3 regions of the Pristimantibacillus sp. Z349TD_6 genome follow, and region 1 is predicted to be linked to each of the others. Evidence: riboswitches for the same ligand, from Rfam matches in the RefSeq annotation. Region 1 holds a riboswitch; each other region holds the start of a gene.
What was found. A riboswitch is a leader RNA that binds a small molecule or an ion and turns the genes downstream of it on or off. The one in region 1 is predicted to bind cyclic di-AMP.
Positions count from the first base shown of each region.

Region 2: linked by a shared signal. The riboswitch ahead of AC0VYE_RS19170 (C40 family peptidase) and the one ahead of AC0VYE_RS08135 (NAD-binding protein) in region 1 are both predicted to bind cyclic di-AMP.
Region 3: linked by a shared signal. The riboswitch ahead of AC0VYE_RS12155 (C40 family peptidase) and the one ahead of AC0VYE_RS08135 (NAD-binding protein) in region 1 are both predicted to bind cyclic di-AMP.

Region 1 covers NZ_CM149662.1:1,885,174-1,892,240, reverse strand. Annotated here, with positions in the region: gene kdpC (potassium-transporting ATPase subunit KdpC) at 1-29, opposite strand, end outside; gene kdpB (potassium-transporting ATPase subunit KdpB) at 61-2,094, opposite strand; gene kdpA (potassium-transporting ATPase subunit KdpA) at 2,113-3,792, opposite strand; gene kdpF (K(+)-transporting ATPase subunit F) at 3,811-3,888, opposite strand; gene AC0VYE_RS08135 (NAD-binding protein) at 4,012-4,410, opposite strand; cyclic di-AMP (ydaO/yuaA leader) riboswitch at 4,529-4,699, opposite strand; cyclic di-AMP (ydaO/yuaA leader) riboswitch at 4,791-4,989, opposite strand; gene AC0VYE_RS08130 (hypothetical protein) at 5,429-5,857, shown strand; cyclic di-AMP (ydaO/yuaA leader) riboswitch at 5,904-6,065, shown strand; gene AC0VYE_RS08125 (hypothetical protein) at 6,069-6,494, shown strand; gene metE (5-methyltetrahydropteroyltriglutamate--homocysteine S-methyltransferase) at 6,569-7,067, opposite strand, start outside.
Region 2 covers NZ_CM149662.1:4,379,190-4,386,256, forward strand. Annotated here, with positions in the region: gene AC0VYE_RS19160 (phytoene desaturase family protein) at 387-1,892, shown strand; gene AC0VYE_RS19165 (chromate transporter) at 1,966-3,147, opposite strand; gene AC0VYE_RS19170 (C40 family peptidase) at 3,288-3,764, opposite strand; cyclic di-AMP (ydaO/yuaA leader) riboswitch at 3,768-3,902, opposite strand; gene AC0VYE_RS19175 (IS3 family transposase) at 4,210-5,538, shown strand; gene AC0VYE_RS19180 (MATE family efflux transporter) at 5,606-6,958, opposite strand; gene AC0VYE_RS19185 (CehA/McbA family metallohydrolase domain-containing protein) at 7,037-7,067, opposite strand, start outside.
Region 3 covers NZ_CM149662.1:2,890,607-2,897,673, forward strand. Annotated here, with positions in the region: partial or broken gene AC0VYE_RS12140 (transposase) at 1-897, shown strand, start outside; gene AC0VYE_RS12145 (BlaI/MecI/CopY family transcriptional regulator) at 875-1,297, shown strand; gene AC0VYE_RS12150 (M56 family metallopeptidase) at 1,294-2,166, shown strand; cyclic di-AMP (ydaO/yuaA leader) riboswitch at 2,481-2,615, shown strand; gene AC0VYE_RS12155 (C40 family peptidase) at 2,619-3,095, shown strand; gene AC0VYE_RS12160 (redoxin domain-containing protein) at 3,173-3,706, shown strand; gene AC0VYE_RS12165 (cytochrome c oxidase assembly protein) at 3,916-4,695, shown strand; gene AC0VYE_RS12170 (hypothetical protein) at 4,902-5,531, shown strand; partial or broken gene AC0VYE_RS12175 (manganese catalase family protein) at 5,869-6,255, shown strand; partial or broken gene AC0VYE_RS12180 (DNA cytosine methyltransferase) at 6,236-6,732, shown strand; partial or broken gene AC0VYE_RS12185 (DNA cytosine methyltransferase) at 6,912-6,986, shown strand.

The DNA of each region.
Region 1 (7,067 bases):
CGTGAAGCGTTTTTCGCTTGTTCATTCATATAGATAAGCCTTCTTTCGTGTATGGTTATATTAAATCCATAAATGCACTGCAACGTCGATGAGTTTAATGCCAACGAACGGAACGATGACACCGCCCAGACCATAAATAAATACATTTCGGCTAAGCAATTTGGCTCCGCTCATCGGTTTGTACGCTACGCCTTTAATAGCAAGCGGGATAAGCAGCGGAATAATAATCGCGTTAAAAATAAGCGCCGACAGTATAGCTGACAATGGAGAGCCTAAATTCATAATATTTAGAACGCCCATCTCTGGAATGGCAAGCATGAACATCGCTGGAATGATTGCAAAATATTTGGCGATGTCATTAGCGATACTAAAAGTCGTCAGTGCGCCTCTTGTCATAAGCAGCTGCTTGCCGATAGCAATAACTTCAATAATTTTGGAAGGGTCCGAATCCAAATCCACCATGTTGGCAGCTTCTTTAGCAGCAATCGTCCCGCTGTTCATAGCAAGACCCACATCCGCTTGGGCAAGTGCTGGAGCATCGTTCGTACCGTCACCAGTCATTGCAACCATTTTTCCTTCGGCTTGTTCACGGCGGATAACAGCTATTTTATCTTCCGGCCTGCTCTCCGCAATAAAATCGTCGACTCCCGCTTCATGCGCGATGGTTGCTGCTGTAAGCGGATTGTCTCCCGTACACATAATCGTTTTGATGCCCATCTCTCGCAGCTGATCGAATCTTTCCTTCATTCCTGGCTTAACGGTATCCTTCAAATAGATAACACCAAAGATTTGGTTATCAACAGCTACTGCGAGCGGTGTACCGCCTAATGTAGCAATCGTATTCGAAATATTATCCAAATCGGATGGGATGGTTCCCCCCTGAGAAGCTACCCACTTCCGAACCGCATCGACAGAGCCCTTCCGAACTCGGCGGCCGTTTGCCAGATCAATGCCGCTCATTCGCGTCTCTGCATTGAATTCAATAAATTCGCCGCCTTCCGCAAGTGAGGCATCATAGCTTAAGCCCTGCTTCTTCATCCATTCAAGCACAGAACGGCCTTCAGGCGTTTCATCCTTAAGCGAGCTAATCGCCGCCCAACCCGATAAAGTTTGAAGATTGCTGCCTCCGACAGGCACAAGCTCGCTTGCCATCCGGTTGCCGAACGTGATCGTTCCTGTTTTATCCAAAATCATCGTATTAATGTCGCCTGCTGCTTCAACAGCCTTACCTGACATAGCCAGCACATTAAACTGAGTTACTCTATCCATCCCAGCAATGCCGATTGCTGATAATAGTCCGCCGATGGTCGTCGGAATTAAACATACGAGCAGCGCGATTAATACTGGAATTTCTAAGTGGATACCCAAATAGTCAGCGATTGGTGCCAACGTAACAACTACAATTAAGAAAATAATCGTTAAACTAGTCAAAAGCGTATTGAGCGCAATTTCATTAGGCGTCTTCTGACGTTTCGCTCCTTCAACAAGGGCAATCATCCGATCGATGAATGACTCCCCGGGGTCACTCGTCATGCGCACTTTAATTTTGTCACTCACAACCCTTGTACCGCCTGTAACCGAGCTGAAATCTCCTCCAGCTTCTTTAATGACTGGCGCCGATTCACCTGTAATCGCTGATTCATCTACGGAAGCCAGCCCTTCAATAACCTCGCCATCACCAGGAATCATTTCGCCTTGGGAGACGATGAAAATATCGCCTTTGCGGAGCTCCGTTGATGATACGACTACAATAGAGCTGCCGACAAGCTTATTGGCGCTCATTTCCTGCTTAGATTTTTTGAGCGAATTGGCCTGTGCCTTGCCCCTGCCCTCTGCAATAGCTTCAGCAAAGTTTGCGAACAGCAGCGTAAAAAGCAGGATGAAAAACACGGTAATATTAAAGCCTATGCGTTCTTGAGAATTAAAGTAATTTGGAAAAATAGTCATCAGCAGAACGATAACCGTCCCTACCTCGACAACAAACATAACTGGATTTTTCATCATCGTAACTGGATTTAATTTCACAAAGCTATCGACAACGGCATGTTTAACCGCATCTCCCGACAGCAAATTATTCTTCTTATTTTTATTCATTATCGTTCACCTCATCCGTTAGCGGAGTGTCAAATATTCTGCAACCGGCCCAAGCACGATGACCGGCAAGAAGGTTAATGCACCAATTAAAAGAACAGTACCAATTAGTAATACAGTGAAAAGCCCATTATCTGTACGGAACGTACCGATTGTTTCTGGAACAGGCTGCTTGCGAACAAGAGATCCAGCAACCGCCAGCATCGCAATCATCGAAATATAACGGCCGGTCAGCATGACAAGTCCAGTGCTAATATTCCAGAAAGGCGTATTATCGCCTAGCCCCTCAAAGCCTGAGCCATTATTCGCTGCCGATGACGTATATTCGTAAAGCACCTGGCTGATGCCGTGGAACCCGAGATTCGTTATCGCCCCGTGACCCAAATCCGTCATAAAAGCGATGGCGGTGGGCACCAATATAATGAAAGGATGAACTAGAATCGCTATCGCTATCAGTTTCATTTCTCGCGGCTCTACTTTTCGGCCCAGAAACTCCGGCGTTCGCCCAACCATTAGCCCGCATATAAACACTGCTAGTATGGCGTACATGAGCATATTGATAAGCCCTACTCCCTTGCCTCCAAAGACGACATTAAGCATCATTTCAGCAAGCGGAACCAAGCCGCCAAGCGGTGTAAGCGTGTCATGCATATTGTTGACGGTACCCGTTGTCGCAGCGGCTGTTACCGTTGTGAACAGTGCCGATTGCGCGATACCAAACCTTACTTCCTTGCCTTCCATGCTTCCTTGAGTAGCGTCGATTCCTAGTGCGCTCATAGCAGGATTGCCTGTTTTCTCCGATGTGTAAGCAAGGCTTAGAAACACTAGAAACAGACACATCATGGCGGAGAATACAACCCAGCCCTGCTTTTTGTTTTTTGCAAAAAGCCCAAATGCATAAGGAAGCGAAGCCGGCAGCGCCCACATCGACAAGATTTGAATCACATTCGTTAATGGATTTGGGTTTTCAAATGGATGAGCCGAGTTCACTCCAAAAAAACCGCCGCCGTTTGTGCCCAAATGTTTGATGGATTCAAGCGAAGCTACAGGACCAATTGCAATTTGCTGCATGGCTCCCTCTAGCGTTTTAATTGTAAATGTTGGATCAAGCGTTTGCGGCACCTGTAGAGCGACAAGCACAAGCGTGATAATAAAGGAAATCGGAAGAAAAATTCTTGTGTGTGCTTTTACAAAATCCTCGAAAAAGTTGCCGATCGTCGTTCCTTTACTCGTAATCCCACGAACAAACGCGATGGCAACCGAGAAGCCTGTCGCCGCTGACGTGAACATCATCATCATGATGACCGCCATTTGAGAGAAATAAGATAAGGCGCTTTCCCCGCTATAATGCTGAAGATTCGTATTGGTAATAAAGCTGATGACTGTATTGAAAGTCAGTGTAGGCTCCATGGCTGCCATGCCATTTGGATTAAACGGCAGCGCATTTTGGAACCGCAATATCAAATAGCTGAAAGCAACTAAAATTAAATTGGTTGCAACAAAGCTGAGTGCGTATATCTTCCAGCTCATGCCCTCTCTTTTTTTGAGACCAATAAGCTTAAATATAAATCGCTCCGTCCCTCCGAATACTTTGTCTAACCGATTGTGTTCATTGGAGAACACATGATAGACGTAAGTACCAAGCGGCTTAACTAACAATACAAGAACGGCAATGACGATAAGCAATTGTAAAATATCCATCTTGTAAATCCCCCTCTATTAAAACTTCTCCGGATGAATTAACGCATAAATCAGATAAACGAAAACAAATACAGCCGCTATCGCTATGACAGTCATTGGCCTTCGCCTCCTGTTTTCTCAATAACACTGGAGCACCAAGTTAAAAATCCGTAAAATAAACCGAAGCTAGCCAACAACGCCCCGAACATATAAAAATCCTGCATGTAAACCCCTCCTGCATTATTTGTTGCTTAATAGAAAACCGACTTCACCGGTATGAGAGAATACGATATGATCCGCTCCTAGCCCCTTGTAAATAGCCCTTGGATTCCACTGCTGTGTGATGACGTAAATGGACTTTGAGGTCCAAGCTCTGCAGCACTGTACAAAGCGGCAGCTAAGCGCCAAGCTGCTCTCAAATATAAATACCTCGCTAATGTTCATCGAAGGAACATTCCAGCTTTGACGATCATTCGTATTGATGTACAAAACATTGCTGATGCCCTGCTTGCGAAGCTGTTTTTGTTCCTGTTTGCTATTGGTCAAAACAATAAATTTTAATTGATGAAACTGCAAAGTTCGTATGAATGATTGGCCAGCCTCGTTTAGACCAGCAACAATAATATGCTCTTCCTGCAACCGAATTCTCCTCCATATGGTAAAAAAGGCAACAAAAAAGAAGCCTTGGGATAAGAGGAACTTTTCCCGCGGCTTCTTTGCCCGCAGCAGAATAAGCCGCGGGAAGCACGATGGCTGTTGCCTCTCTCGAGTACACTTACGAGGTTAGCTGTCGGATTCGGGCCTTGAGAGTTGCCCTACGCTTGATTATTTTCAAGCGATTCACCCCATGAAGCGAAATCGTGATCACTCACGAATCGTTCGTTGGTTCCCCCGTTCCTGCTGCTGCAGGACTCAGCGTTTTCTTACATTTTGTAGCAAATAAAGCTTTTTTGGGCACAAAAAACCACAGAGGTCTATGACACTCTGCGGTCGAAGTTAATCGATCACAAGCTTCATCATTCCTCTCTCGGTCCACGCTTACGAGGTTAGCTGTCGGATTCGGGCGGTGAGAGTCGCCCTACTTTGACCGGTATCCATGGCACCTGTCAAAGATTCACCCCTGCTCTGCGTTTGTTCGACTCTCACATCGAACAGGCGCATCGCGTCATTATTGGTTCCCCCGCTTCCGCTTTCACGGAAACTCAGCGATCAGTAAATCGAAACTTATTTATAAATCCTGTATCGAATATTACTCCTCGCTATAAATACTGTAAAGGCAGTCTGCTACCTAATTTAGCCAGTTTCAGCCTTGCAGAGCGATTCGCAACGCTTACATTCATTTCGATCTCTCGATATCTCACTATTTCTCAGTTTTACTCTTGTTTTCAAAAATAGTGTTCATTCCCTTTCTAACGATTTTATGCGTGAATAATCAGATTTCTCTATAATCGAGAATGGAAGAGAATAAACGAGTATTTCGAAGAATAAATATCTTTTTACTGCCATAACGAATGGATTTCTTTTAAAATGGCATATGGCTGCCTTTTCACGATATACCACAGTTTTACAATATTGCATTTCGGGTTTACCATAGACGGCAAGCCAATATGGCTGAGTATTATCGGTGAATTATTCAAATCGAGGAGAGATCTCATTGATGTCTACACCAGTTGAAGTACCCTTGCCAAGTTTGGAAAATCATCCTGCTGCCTTGTTTGAAATTAAACGAATTCAAATGTTTGTGCTGCCGGCTTCCATGCTTGAATCGAATGGTTACCGTGTTTGTCTAAGGATCTCCACTCATAATGGTCACGGCTGGAGTGAGCTGTTTATTAAAAAATCCGAGAAGCCTCGCGACTGGATCAGATGGAGCAGTATGCTGCTAAGGTTCATCGGCACACTTCCTCTTGCGTCTCCTTTTGTTTTTCAAACAGATCCAATGATGAAGGACGAGCGTATATATCATTTGTTTGCAGCCGCTACTTTGCATATAGAATCCAATCCTTACTCTTTTCCAAACTGTGAATATGACCGTGAAGAGCATACTTTATTTAAACAAGCTATCTCCTATGTATCGTTATTTTAGGCACTTCTGATTTACAGATGCGCTAATGAAGGGTATAATTAAGAGTAAACTATTTACGCTGAATTTTTCGAATGAAAAAGCGGGGGAACCATCGCGATCGATCGAAATCGATTCGCAAGGGGTGAATCCAGGGATTTGTAACCCTGGTAGGGCTTTCTCTCTAGCCCGAATCCGACAGCTAACCTCGTAAGCGAATAAAGGAGAGATGTATATGTTGACAAATTGTGCACGAAATCTGCATCTTTTTACGGAACAGACCCCTTATTTATCTGTCACACGAATCGAGCTATTCGTCATTCCTGCTCTTGCCGTCGATTCTGCAGGCCATCGCGTATGTCTTCGTTTAACAAGCAATCAAGGCTTCGGCTGGAGTGAACTATTTGCCAGCGACACAGAAGAGCTCATTGACTTAGAACGATGGAGCGACCTGCTTCAGTCTTTTATCGGCAGCATTCCTCTACCACCTCTTAACCAGTATCACTATGACAAAACGGATCAGGATGGGCGCGTTCTCGACTTATTCGTCTCCGCCGTCAAGCATGTCCTAGCACAATCCGCCGATGCAGCCCCGTACAGCAACGACCATGAAGAGTCTGTTTTGCGTCAACGTTCCGTCTCCTACATCTCTTTGGATTAATTTCGTTCATAAGAAAAAAAAAGGCAGTCCAGAACAGATAACCTAGTTCTGGACTGTCTTATTGTATTTAGAATTTAAACCTTCGCTAATGCAGCACGCTGCTCCCTGACTTGGTAAGTAGCCAGCATCATGTTGCGCAGTGAAGCAACCGTTTCTTCCATTCCGCGTGTTTTCAAGCCGCAGTCCGGATTAATCCAGAAGAGCGTAGGATCGAGCACTTTAATGGCGCGCTCGATCATACTGACCATTTCTTCCACGGACGGTACACGCGGGCTGTGAATATCGTAAACGCCCAAGCCGATGCCTTGGTCATAGGTGTTCTCCTCAAAGCTATGAATCAGCTCGCCATGGCTGCGCGAGGTTTCAATGGAGATGACATCCGCATCCAGCGCAAGAATGGAATCGATAATATCATGGAACTCACAATAACACATATGTGTATGAATTTGTGTGGTGTCATGCACATCTGAAGTCGATAGACGGAAGGCATGCACGCCCCATTTTAAATAAGCATCCCAATCACTGCGTTTAAGCGGCAAGCCTTCTCGCAAAGCTGGCTCATCAACCTGAATC
Region 2 (7,067 bases), 2.5 Mb from region 1:
TGTACCACCTTTCACCAGGCTAATTAGGTCATTCAATTTGGCAGTTGATAATGGTTATACAAACTTACAACCACAGCCCTATCTTTGGTGAAAATGATGGCATTCAAACTATATGAGCCATTATTCGCTTTTTTTATAGCCTCATTCTCGTCGTTTAACGACGAAATAGCAGGAGCTATCCGAAGATTTGATCCTGCAAATGCTGCATGTTATAGGTAAAATTTGTTAATACTGAAAGTGAAAAAGTGATGGTTAAATGCAAATCCCGTATTCTACTTATTGCATTAACCTTTTACGTTAGTTCTACAACGATTATACGATTGTGTATATAGTTTGTCATCTGCATCGTTTCGGCTAAATGACCAATGTTGAGAGGAAGTGCTCCTATGAGCAAAAAGATTATTGTCGTTGGAGGCGGTCTCGGCGGACTATCAGCTGCTATTCGCCTCTCTGTAGATGGGCATCAAGTGACCATATTAGAAAAAAATGAACGCGTAGGCGGCAAATTAAACGTAAGATCAGGGCAAGGCTACACTTTCGATACGGGCCCTTCTATTCTGACGATGCCTTGGGTGCTGGAGCAGCTGTTTGAAAGTGCAGGCCGCAATCTAGAGGACTATATGAAGCTGGTCCGTGTTGAACCTCAGTGGAGAACTTTTTTCGAAGATGGGGTAACACTTGATATAACAGGTGACTTCCCTGACCTAATCAAGCAATTCGAACAAATCTCACCGGTTGATGCGCAGCAATTCCTCTCTTATTTGGATTATTGTCAGCAAATGTATCAGCTCAACACAAAAAGCTTTTATAACAAGAGCCTTAGTGGCCTGAGCGACCTGCGGCGTCACCACAGTATGAAGGAACTGTTAGCGATGGACCCGATGAAGACGATGCATCAGACGACAAACCGCTTTCTGAAGGACAAGCATTTGCGTCAATTGTTCGATTTTTTCATCATGTATATTGGTTCCTCGCCTTATGCTGCTCCCGCTGTGCTGTCACAATTAATCTATGTACAAATGGGGCTTGGCATCTATTATGTGGAAGGCGGTATGTACCGAATTGCTGAAGGAATGCTTAGGCTGCTTGATGAGCTCGGTGTGGAGGTTCGCACTTCAGCTCCAGTTGCTCAAATGAATACAGTCGGCCAAACCGCAACAGGGGTAACTTTAGAAGATGGCAGCGTAATAGAAGCTGATCTGATTGTGTCTAATCTTGAGGCTATACCAGCGCATCAGACACTGCTGCAGCATCATCCGAAATCAGCCGACCGCGTAAAGGATTTAGCTAAATACGAGCCTACTGTATCAGGGCTTGTGCTGCTTCTTGGCGTGGATAAAGTGTATGATCAACTTATGCACCATAATTTCTTCTTCTCTGAAGATCCAGATAAAGAGTTCAACGATATATTTGTCGAAGGCAAACCTACAGACGACCCAACTGTATACATAGGGGTTTCAAGCAAAACCGATCCTGGACAGGCGCCGCAGGGCAAAGAAAATCTATTTGTGCTTACTCATGTGCCGCCGCTCAGAGCTGGAGAAAGCTTCGAGTCACAGAAGGCGACTTACAGAGACCTAGTTCTGAATAAGCTCGAACGTATGGGACTAACGGAGCTGAAACAGCATATTGAGTTTGAATATACCTTCACTCCAGATGATATCCAGCAGCTTTATGGTTCTAATGGCGGTTCCATCTACGGCATTGTAACGGACCGCAAGCTTAACGGCGGCTTCAAAATCCCAAGCAAAAGCACGCTGCTCGATAATCTATATTTCGTTGGCGGATCTACGCACCCCGGTGGCGGCGTCCCAATGGTCACTTTATCCGGACAACTCACCGCTGACCTCATCAAAGAGCAATTGAGCATTGCTGCAAAATCCGTCATGTAGGTAGATTCAATTCATATAAAAAAACCTCTAATCCGTTATCGCGGATTAGAGGTTTTTATCAATTGTTTAATTATTAAATAAGTTCAAGGGCCATTCCGCCTAATGCACCGGCCACAACAATCATCCAAGGTGGAAGCTTCCAAAATACAAGCATAATAAACAATATGGCAGCCAGCATAAAATCACCGGACTCTACGATCGCGCTAGTCCAAAGCGGATCATACAGTGCAGCAAGCAATATGCCAACTACAGCGGCGTTAATGCCAATTAATGCACCTTGGATTTTTGAGTTATTTCGCAACACATTCCAAAACGGCAATGTTCCAGCAACGAGAAGAAATCCCGGCAAAAAAATTGCAGTAGTTGCAACAATGGCTCCAGTTAATCCACCAGAGAGAGTACCAAGATAACTAGCGAATGTAAAAAGTGGTCCAGGCACAGCCTGCGCAGCGCTATAACCTGCTAAAAAATCCGATTCATTAACCCACCCGGTAAAGACAACTTCGTTCTCAAGAAGCGGCAGAACAACATGTCCGCCTCCAAACACCAATGAGCCTGCACGATAATAGCTATCGAACATCGCAATCCATTCCATATTTCCCCATTGCCTTAGAAATGGCAACATAATTAGAAGCGTGAGAAATATAACGAGGCAGGAGACCGCAAGGGAACGGCTAATCCGAATGTTCAAATCAGGAGTTCCCTCGACTGTTTTCATACGATATAACCATACCCCGATCAGTCCAGCTGCAGCAATAATGATCACCTGACTATAGGCCGCTTGCCAATATAACGTTATCGCAGCAGCGATGACTGCTATCGTAGCTCTATTCCGATCCGGTGTTAGTTTCTGCCCCATCCCTAGAATAGCATGAGCAACGATGGCCACCGCTACAATTTTCAATCCATGAATCCAGCCTGTGTTTCCAAGATCAAATCCTTGCAGCAGAAAAGCAAAGGCCACTAATGCAATGATCGATGGCAGTGTGAACCCTAACCAAGCCACTAGTCCGCCCAATAACCCAGCCCTAACTATCCCTATACCAATCCCAACTTGACTGCTGGCAGGTCCGGGTAGAAACTGACATAAAGCAACGAGGTCTGCATAACTTCGTTCATCCATCCATTTACGGCGACGAATATACTCATTGTGAAAATAACCTAGATGGGCTATCGGACCCCCAAATGAGGTAAGCCCTAGTTTAGTGGATACAGCTAGTACCTCTACTAAAGATGCGATTGTTCCTCTTTTCAATCCTATAGCCTCATTCCATTACTCATGTTATTTACATTGTAAGCTTGCGAATAATTGGCGTACAACCCTTTAACAAATACTTAATAAATGGTTGCATAAAAAAAACCACCTCGTAAGGTGGTTTGTAAAATCATTAAACGTTATTTAGACTCCATCATCGCAGCAAATGTATCTTCCGAAACGACACGCCTTGCTGTTACATAACGTTTTGCGTAATAAGAATCGTTAAGATTTGTAATCGTAACCCCTTTGCTTGTAGAAGAATGAGCAAATTTCCCATCCCCAATGTAAATACCCGCATGAGAAACGCCTTTGCCGCTTGTGTTGAAGAACACAAGATCACCCTCACGCAGTTCGTCTTTATTGACCTCTGTGCCTGTGTCTGATTGCGATTGCGATGTTCTAGGCAGCTTTACAGCAAATTGATTAAAGATATGTAGTATAAAACCCGAGCAGTCAAACCCTTTGCTCGTTGTGCCTCCCCATTTATAAGGAGTTCCAACAACCTCGCTTATGGAATCCGTAAGCACTGACTTGTCCGACTTATCTGCAAGCACGCTTCCTCCTCCAGTAAGCAGCAGCAAGCAGGATAGCAATAAAATAAAACCCTTCTTCAAAACAACTTCTCCCTTCGGTGCCTACGAGGTTAGCTTATGGGTTCGGTTGAAGATCCCTATGCTTAAAAAAATACATTAAGCAATTCACCCTGGGTGGTTCCCCCGTTTCCGATATACAGAACTCGGCATGTCAATAAACCTTATAGTATCGTTAAATTCGATTGTTTTTACCATAATCCTGCAATTGGATTATTAGAATACTTTCATTTTTCTTCATTATTATTATTTATTTAGCTGTTCACTACATGATTTTTGTTAAAGGTGCTGATTTTTTTGTAATTATAATAGATGAATTTCCAATCACAATTTCAAAATATAACGGTTTAAACACAAAAAAAGAGTATCCGTATTTAAACTGGTACCCATACACTGGACACTTTGAAAAAAGGGTTTAGTGTATGGGTACCTTTTTTTGTATACTAGAGTGAATAGTGGGGGCGGTCATATGAGTAAAAAACACTTTAATCAATATGAACAAGAACAGTTAGCTAACAACCCGTATGTCTTACGAGTCAGCGAAAAATCAATTACGTATGCTGATGAATTCAAACGTGTGTTCATTGACCAATATGTATCGGGACGAACTCCGAGGGAGATTTTTGAAACCAGTGGATTTCAAGTGGAGATCCTCGGGTTGAAGCGGATCGAACAATGTGCAGATCGTTGGAAGAAAGCCTACGAAAAAGATGGGATTACGGGACTTGCGGACTCGAGAAAAGAAGCGGTTCTACGTCCATCAAAACGAGATTTATCTCCTGAAGAGATTATTGCCAGGCAGGATGCAAAGATTAGACTTTTGGAGGCTCAACTGGCATACGTAAAAAAGTTAGACAGGAACGAAAGGAGGCTAACAGCAAACGGAAAGATCCTAAATCCGAGTGATTGTTTTAACCTTATTCAGGAAGCTGTTCAACAAGGTTTGGGGCGAATGACACGTTACCTTTGTCAACTGCTTGACGTGTCACGCTCTGGCTTTTATAACTACCTTCACTCTGCTGACAAGCGTCAGAAGCGTACGTTAGCGGATGAGCAAGCAGGTGCACTTATCAAGAAAGCCTTTCATCGAAGAGGTTATAAAAAAGGCTCCCGATCCATTAAGATGACGCTCCAGAGCGAATATGACACCTGTTACAATCTAAAGCGAATTCAAAGGCTAATGAAAAAATTTGACCTCGTTTGTCCTCATCGAAAACCTAACCCGTATCGACTTATGACCAAAGCTACACTCGAACACCGCACGCTCCCAAATAAGCTGCAGAGGGACTTTAAGAAGGGAATCCCAGGCCTTGTTTTACTCACGGATATCACCTATCTTCCGTATGGAAAATCACAGACGGCTTATTTGTCGACCATTTTGGACGCCTCTACAGGGGAGCTTCTAGCCCGAAATCTCTCCGTATCCCTCCAACTGCCTTTAGTCACAAATACCATTGAATCGTTAATGAAGCAGAAGCGCGTAAAACTTCATAAGAAGGTCTTTATCCATTCCGATCAAGGGAGCCATTACACGAGCCCTACCTACCAGAAATTATTGAAGAGTAAGGGCCTTGGACAATCGATGTCACGTCGTGGAAACTGTTGGGATAATGCACCTCAGGAGTCCTTCTTCGGTCATATGAAAGATCATGTGAAGAGTCAAGACTGTACAACCTTGGCTGAATTAGAACGAGAAATTAATCGCTATATTCGTTATTACAATCATCATAGATATCAGTGGAAACAAAAAAGGATGACTCCTGTTCAGTACAGGAATCATCTCTTAAGTGTGGCTTAGTGCTCTTTTTTTCAAAGTGTCCTTGACTAAGGGGTCAGTTTAATTTTCATACAGTTACTCTTTCTAGTTAAGCAAGTTTCGCCAAAATATCGACCTTCTGCCAAGAACGTCTCCTCCATCTGTAGAGCATCAGTAAAGCTCTTATCCATTCATCGAATGAAAATGCCAGCCATATTCCTACCAACCCCATGTCGAACACGATCCCGAACACGTATGCCAGCGGCACACTAATCCCCCACATGGATACTAACCCGGCAGCAACTGGGAATTTCACATCTCCAGCCGCATTTAGACAACTGATAAGCACCATGTTGCAAGCCCGAGCCGGCTCCAGCATAATCGATAACAACACGAGCTGCTTGCCTAACAATATAATTTCCGCATCATTAGTAAAGAGGCTGAGCAATAGACCTGAGAAGCTATAGATGCAAATACCAAGCGCAAGCGAAATGACGAACGCCAGCTTCAAACTTTGAATACTGGATCGATAAGCATCATCCTTCTGATGGGCTCCAATCAGATGTCCAACAATAATTTGTGTTCCTTGACCAATTGCCATTGAAAAAACAAAAACAAAAGAAGTTATGCTCTGCGAATAAATTTTTGTCGTTAACGCTGTCGTACCGATCAGCGTGACTAGATATGTGATTACAACCTGTGAAAGATTATAAGAAACATGCTCACCTGCCGAAGGAATACCTAGTTTAAATATAAGGCCAATATTTTTTCTTTGAAACTTAAATGGACTAATCAAGCCAACCTTATACTCCAAGCTTCGAATACATAAAATCAAATAAGCGATCATCCCTATGGCACGGGTTATCCACGTGGATGCTGCTACTCCTTCTACACCTAAATTAGGTAAGCCGAAGGGCTCCATCAGCACCAGATAGTTTAAAGTAATATGCAGCACATTAATACCCAAAGCGATGAGCATCATTTCTTTCACAATACCGCGGCATCGTAAAATAGTACCTAACGTCATGCTTATTGCAGTAATGAAGACGGAGCTGCCAACAATCGATAAATAGCTGACTCCTTCTGCCATCACGTCCTCGGGCACTTTAAAAAGAGCTAAAAACACGTCGGCATAGACAATCAATCCTACGCTAGCTATTAAACCGAGCATAACATTCAAAGTAAGCGCCGTTCTCCCGATTCGATCAGCGCCATGCAAGTTGCCAGCGCCGAGCCATTGATTGAGAATGACACTTGTACCCACCGTAACAAATCCAAACATCAAGCCCACTACAACTAAAATCTGATTAGCTATCCCAACCGCTGCCACTGCTCCATCAGAGTAGCTGCTTAGCATCATCGTATCGACCGTTCCAATCAGCATCCCAAATAAAGCTTCAATAAAGATAGGCCATGTTATCGAGATGATGCTCTTTTGGCGCGGATCAACCTGTTTACTCATTCAAATTCACATTCTTCCTGTTCATGTACTACCCTGCTGTTATCGTCAGACTACTGTTATCATGTATGAGAGTACACCCTATCCAACAAGTAGGGGTTGAGAGAATGCG
Region 3 (7,067 bases), 1.0 Mb from region 1:
CGACATGTCCTTTAAGTATTTTCTTGACATGGCGCCGGAAAAATCAGTAATTGACGCCAGTTAGTTAACCAAATTCCGAAAGTTGCGACTTAAAGACCTGAATCTGCTCGTCATGCTCTCGTGGGCAAAACGGTTGAAATCGTAATGGAGAAGGGCATTATCAAAAGTAAAGCAATCATTGTCGATGAAACCTATACTAAAGCTCACTACAATCAGAAACCCCTTGCCAAAAACTCATCGCAGTACTTGAAGCAGAAGGGGCATCTATGAGCTTCCAAAAATAAAATAACCATAGAATTTATTGAAAGAAACGGTTGCAGACGACCTAGAACAGCTACCGATCTCAGAAGGTGTGCCACAAGAGTGCGGATTCCTCGTTTTTCGGATACAAAATCCACATTGCCATGACCGATGAACGAATTATTACGGTGGCTATTGTCATGACTGGCGAGAAGAATGACGGGAAGCAGTTGCAAAAACTGAAAAAAGAAAGGCAACTAGCATGGAAGTCAAAACGGTCATTGGAGACACAACCTACTCGGAAAGAGACAATATTTAGTTCAACAACGTCAATGACATTGAATTGGTCGCCAAACTAAATCCGCTAATCACGCAAGGGACGCGGAAAAAAGAAGATGAATTCCAATTCAACAAGGACGTGAGTATGTATGTCTCGAAGGTCGGCATATGGCGATTCGGAAAGCACGGCAATAAAGCCACACATACCTCTTCGATGTAGAGGTATGCAAGAGATGTCCGCTTAAGGAAGTTTGCTATACCGAAGGAGCAAAAAGCAAAACCTACTCGGTGAGTATTAAATCTGATGAGCACAATAGTATGAGATATAATAGATTCTTGAGAGGAGCATTCGCGCATGAAAATCAAAAAATTAAATTTACATGAAGAAGGAATAAGTCGTTTTTTCGGCTCTCTTGAAGTCAAAGTCATGAACATCATGTGGGAAAAAGAAAAGCTTTCAATTAAGCAGGTTCATGAAATTATTAATAACGAGAATCCCATTTCTATTAATACGGTCATGACCGTCATAATCCGACTAGCTGAAAAAGGACATTTGCACAAGGAAACCTCAGGTGGTGGACGGAACCGCTTGACGTTCTTTTATCCAGTTCAAAGTAAAGAGCAATTCATCATCGAACAGACAAAAGTTGTAACAGACGGACTTATTGAGGATTTCGGCTCAGTAATTGTTAATCATTTTATTGATACGCTGGATGGTGCAGATCCTGAGCTGATTCAGAAGCTAGAAAATAGGATTAATGAGATAAAGAAAAAATGATGAAGCAACTAGAGATGCCTTTAAAACCCAAGATCGCGCTTACGTTTATTTCTCTTCTTGTTAGCTGGATCTTGTTGCAGATGGGATACAATGTCGTCCACCAATTAAATGATGTACCCATTACATCAAGTTTCGGACAGTTAGTTCTCGCCGTCATGCGTGATATCGTTACTAATCATGCTATTATGGAGCGACTATATAACGGATTCATTGTTTATCTATTTATTATCGTCTTCTACCATTCTGTTGTACAACTAGTACTTCATAACAAATTACATCGCTACATCAGAGACCGTCACGATGCTAAATTATCTGCGTTTTGGAGTAAACGATATCATCAGACACAAATGGAGATCATAGTCATTAAAGAATCTGCTTTTGTTGCGATGTCATATGGTTTATTGAGGCCAAAGATCCTAATATCTACAGCGATTTTTAATCAATTCCAGGATGAAGAAATTGAAGCCATCCTGTTGCACGAACTATATCATTGTAAGGCGTATCATCCGCTACAAATGATCCTTTTAACAATAGTAAGTAAGGGACTTGCATTTGTACCTGTCATAAAGGAACTCACCCATTTTTACGCTATTTGGACAGAGCTGCTGGCTGATCGATATGCTATTAGTCGTATGAATACTGAGTTGCCGATAGGGAAAGTATTGTTATCCTTGATTAAAAGCAATACAAATTCAGCTGTCGGAGCTGGAACTCATTTTGCCAATGAAGCCGTTAATTATCGTATCAAACAAATTATAGATCCTTCCGGCGATATACGCATTTCAATGACTAACCGAAAGACTTTAATTATATCTTTTGTCGTATTAATTGCGATGTCTTTGTTATTAATTGGAAGGTGCTTGAATTAATAAAGACGGGGATTCGTCTCAGGACGTACCCCACTTTTTTATTTGGGATATTTATGTATGATGAAATAAACTATTATGCGTAGTTTAATAAAAGAAGGAGGATTACAAGTGTCACAGGTTATTGTTTTTTTTACCATTATTACTATTGTAGCGGTTATATTGTCTTTCATTGCTGTGAAATCCATAAGATCGTCACAATACGGGCAAACGACTAAAAGACAATTTGAAAGAAAAGATGATGATATATGAGAGTATTCTAATGAATATATTGAAGGATTATGACTAAAACAATCGAATTAAACTATTATGTGTAGTCTAATAAAACGCCTAATTCTTTATATTGGAAACGGGGGAACCATCTAGGGTGAATTGCTTAAGGATTATCCTTTAGCATAGGGATCTTCAACCGAACCCGTAAGCTAACCTCGTAGGCAACGAAGGGAGAAGCAGTTTTGAAAAAGCGTTTAGCTGTTTTTTTGTCATGCATGATGTTATTTAGTGGTGGGGGGAGCGTGCTCGCTGAGAAATCTTCACCATCAGAGTTTATAGATTCAGTAAATGAAGTCATTGGAACTCCGTATAAGTGGGGTGGCACAACGGTTAAGGGTTTTGATTGTTCCGGGTTTATCTTGCATATCTTCAATCAGTTTGATGTGAATTTACCAAGAACATCTAAATCACAAGCTGAGGTTGGTAATAAAGTCGATAAAGAGGAGCTGCGTGAGGGTGATCTCGTATTCTTCAACACAAGTGGAAGAGGAATCTCTCATGCCGGCATTTACATAGGGGAAGGAAAGTTCGCACATTCTTCTTCAAGTAAAGGTGTTACCATTAGTAAGTTGAGTGATGACTACTATGAAAAGCGCTATGTAACGGCGCGACGTGTAGTAAAGGAAGTTACTTTTACTGCGATGATGGAGTCAAAATAATTAAATAAAGGACGGTTAGATATTCATAACCGTCCTTTTTCATGCAATAAAAAAACAATATGTATGGGGTGTCGGTAATGAAACTGACAGGGTCAAATCGTAAGATTGTACAAATTTTTATTCTAATAATCGTTTTAGTGGTAGGCGGATTTGCCATAGGAAAGACTTTTATAAAAACAAACAATTATCCTCTAGTGGGTGGAGAGCCTCCTGCATTTGAACTAGTAGATATGGAAGGGAACGTACACCGTCAATCTGATTATATAGGAAAACCGTATATTATTAATTTTTGGGGAACCTTTTGCCCTCCATGTGTCAAGGAAATGCCAGAGTTTCAGCGGCAATATGAAAAGTGGGGTAGTAAAGGATTAAAAGTTATTGCTATTAATTTAAGTGAAGATGATTTGACAGTTAGGAACTTCTTGCGAAAATTCGAATTAGAGTACACGATCTTACGTGATCGGAATAGGGTTACTGAAAGAAGATTCGGTCTAAAAGCTTACCCAACAACCTATTTTATAAAAGCAGACGGGACGATAATGGAAATTTATGTTGGTGGCATGACGGAGAGTGACATTAATGAGAGAGTGGAAAGTTTGTTCAGTAATTAATGAGATCGATATTTGATCAATTGTGACATATAAGTGATTTCATTTTTTCCTGAAATTCTTGTGGTCGTTTAAATAGAGATAGAAAAATAATTAATAATAGGGCGGCTGTCCTTTGCTTACCACTTATCGGCTATATTCTAATGAACATACTAATGCGCCTAACCAACACTACATCGACCAAATGAACTGCTACAGGATTGGAGAAAACTATGAATCATGGCCAGAATAACCAAGGTTTAGCGGTTGAATTAATCAGCCCAGGTACGATTATTATTTTGATTATCGTAAGTTGGTTGTATCTATTTCTTATCCGTAAAAATCAAAATGAACGGGTCCCTACCAAGAAGATAGTCAGTTTTTTTCTAAGCATGATGGTTTTATATATTAGCATGGGGCCGTTAAATGCCCTTGGTCATTCCTATTTATTCAGTGCACACATGCTCCAGCAATCCTTGCTTTTTTTTGTTTTCCCCTTATTCCTTTTGGCGGGCTTACCGGATTGGTTCTATTCAACCTTGCTCAAGAATCGCATAGTGCGATATTTTCTAACGGGCATAAATCCCTTTCTTATGGCACTTGTTTTTAATACGTTACTGTCTTTTTATCATTTTCCAGTAGTATTTGATTTTTTGATGAGTACAAGTTGGGGTATGTTGCTTCATGGCATTCTTACCATTCTGATCTTGCAAATTTGGATAGCAATACTGCCGCCGACGGAAGAATTGGCCCGTCGGCCGGAGCTGCAACGAATGGCTGTTCTGATCTTAAACGGATTGTTACTGTATCCTGCTTGCGCGGTCATCATTTTCGCCGGTTCCCCGATGTACGCAACTTATGAACACGCTGAGCAGCTATCTGCTTTACTTGGTCCGATTGATGATCAACAGTTGGGTGGTGTCATTATGAAATTCGTTCAAGAAGGAGCGCTTGCGTATGCGTTAGCCCGTATCGTGTTCGCATGGCGAAAAAGAGAACTAGTGGAGGATTAGTTCAATGAAAAAAGCGAAAACATATTTCCAAGGAATTTGTTGTCACAAAGCAAAAAAATAAGATATCAGGTAAGGAACGGCTATTTTTGATTTTAAAAAAGGATTTGAATATATATGAATTGGGTTCACACAAAATACTGCCCGTTAACTAACGGATACGAGACATTTGATTTTTGATGAGTACAAGTTGGGGCATGTTGCTTCATATGGAAAACGTTAATGATAGAAAAATTAATTTTAAAGAGATTACGATAAACACAACCACTATTATTGGGATAATCACGGTGTTTTATTACGTAATTGCTTATAGATTCGATGTAGGGTATAAAGCATTCTTTTCAATACCTGATAAGTTAATTGAGATGAATATTTTGTCAATTATGAGACCAGGTTTGCCGCTAACGTCAATTTTTATTGTAGCTGTAGGGGCTTTAATAGCTTACTTTATTCTTGTGTTTGTATTAGTGGTTCTAATTGATAGATTTATCATAAAAAAATTTTTATCATTTCGATTATTCGAAGCAAAACATGTTGTTCCAACTATAAAAATAATATCATCATTAGTTCTGATTGCTTCAATTATTTCAATGTACGAATTCTCATTTTCTTTTGGAAAGGATTTTGCAGCTACTACAAAATCTTTTTGGGTTATTGAAGTTGATAATACTAATTATGCAGTTGTGGATACATATAATAATAATTTTATCGCTATACCAGTAAATCTTGATGATGTTACTTTTAAAACACAGTTTAAATTCATAACTCCAGAAGAAATAGGTGATGGATTTTTATTCAATGTTGTGAAGGAGAAACCACTCAAAGAAGAATTAAATTAATTGGAAGGTGAGTTGTAAATGAATAATTATGGGAGTATTGCTTTTCATTCAGCAAATTTCTTAAGTAAGGAGAATTCGACCTTTTTTAAGGTGGCACAGTAAGATTAGAATCATCTAGACTGGCCTGAATTTCTTTTTTGTTATGCCGGCAGCTCTTGCAGCCTCGTTGAGCTTGGGAATGATAATTGAACGATCTTGGTATTACGTTGAGAGCAGCGTAAGACGAGATTTTGGTTGTCTAGTATCCGCTTCATAGTCAAAAGGCATTAATACCGAAATATTCAAGATCGAAAAGCCTTGCTGTGTCTAGGAAAATCATCACTGTTAATTACAATGTACCAACGAATTTGCTCACTTGGAAATGATTGCTACAATGATATATAAATTGACAAAAGATGCAACGCCTGAGCAGTTAAAGGCTGCTGGCCTAGGTGCTCATTATGTGGCTCATGACAGCGCCTTATTCTATGAGAATGCAGGAGGCGTACCCTTTACGGCTACCTATATTCAAGCGAAAGGCGATCCGATCGCGGATCTATATGAGGACATAGCGGCGGAGGAGAAGGCTAGGGCGACGTATCAGTGGTTGATTGATCTAACGGATGATGTCGATCTACAGGATAGCTTGAAGTTTTTGCGGGAGCGCGAGATTATACACTCTCTGCGGTTCCGGGAAGCGGTTGAGATCCTTAAGGAAAAGCGGGATGAGAAGATATTTTATTAGAGGGACAGTATTCTTTGAGATCATCAGGTTCGCATCTATTCTCAAACCTGAATTTATACGCCTTGAAAACGTCACAGGACTCCTCAGTCATGACAAAGGGAGAACGTTCGAGACTATCATCGGAACGCTGGATGAGTTGAGGTACGTGGGGAATGGTGTGTGCTTAACAGCTCGGCCTATGTGCCACAAAACAGAGAACGTGTCTTCATTGTCGCAAGTCTTAGAGGATCAAGTGGACGAAAAATATTTCCTTTCAGAGAAGAAAACAACAAGTCTGCTAAAGACTCTAAAACAATAGCTTCTAAGGTTATGATCGCTGGAAATGTAAATCCGAGCGGAAGAGGTATGAATGGCCAAGTCATTTCTGCAAACGGACTAGCGCCGACTCTTATAACGAATAAGGGTGAAGGTAACAAAATTTTAGTTAATGTTTCACAAAAGACAGGTGTCAACGAAATGGGGGAGCTGCTTGTTTAGATGCAAGTTATTTCAAAGGATTAGGAGCCAATCAAGCGCGAACAGGGGTCATGGAACCCATGGCTGTATTAACACCAGACCGCGAAGAGAAAAGGCAGAACGGACGTAGATTTAAGGAGCCAGGAGAACCATCTTTTACGCTAACGGCACAGGACAAACATGGAATCTAGGATGGTTATCGTATTCGTAAACTAACACCTCTTGAATGTTTTCGACTGCAGTCTTTTCCGGACGATTGGTTATATACACTATAAGGATATGGGATAAGCGATTCCCAATTATATAAAATAGCAGGCAATGCTGTAACGAGCCAAGTTGCTTATGAAATCGGCAAA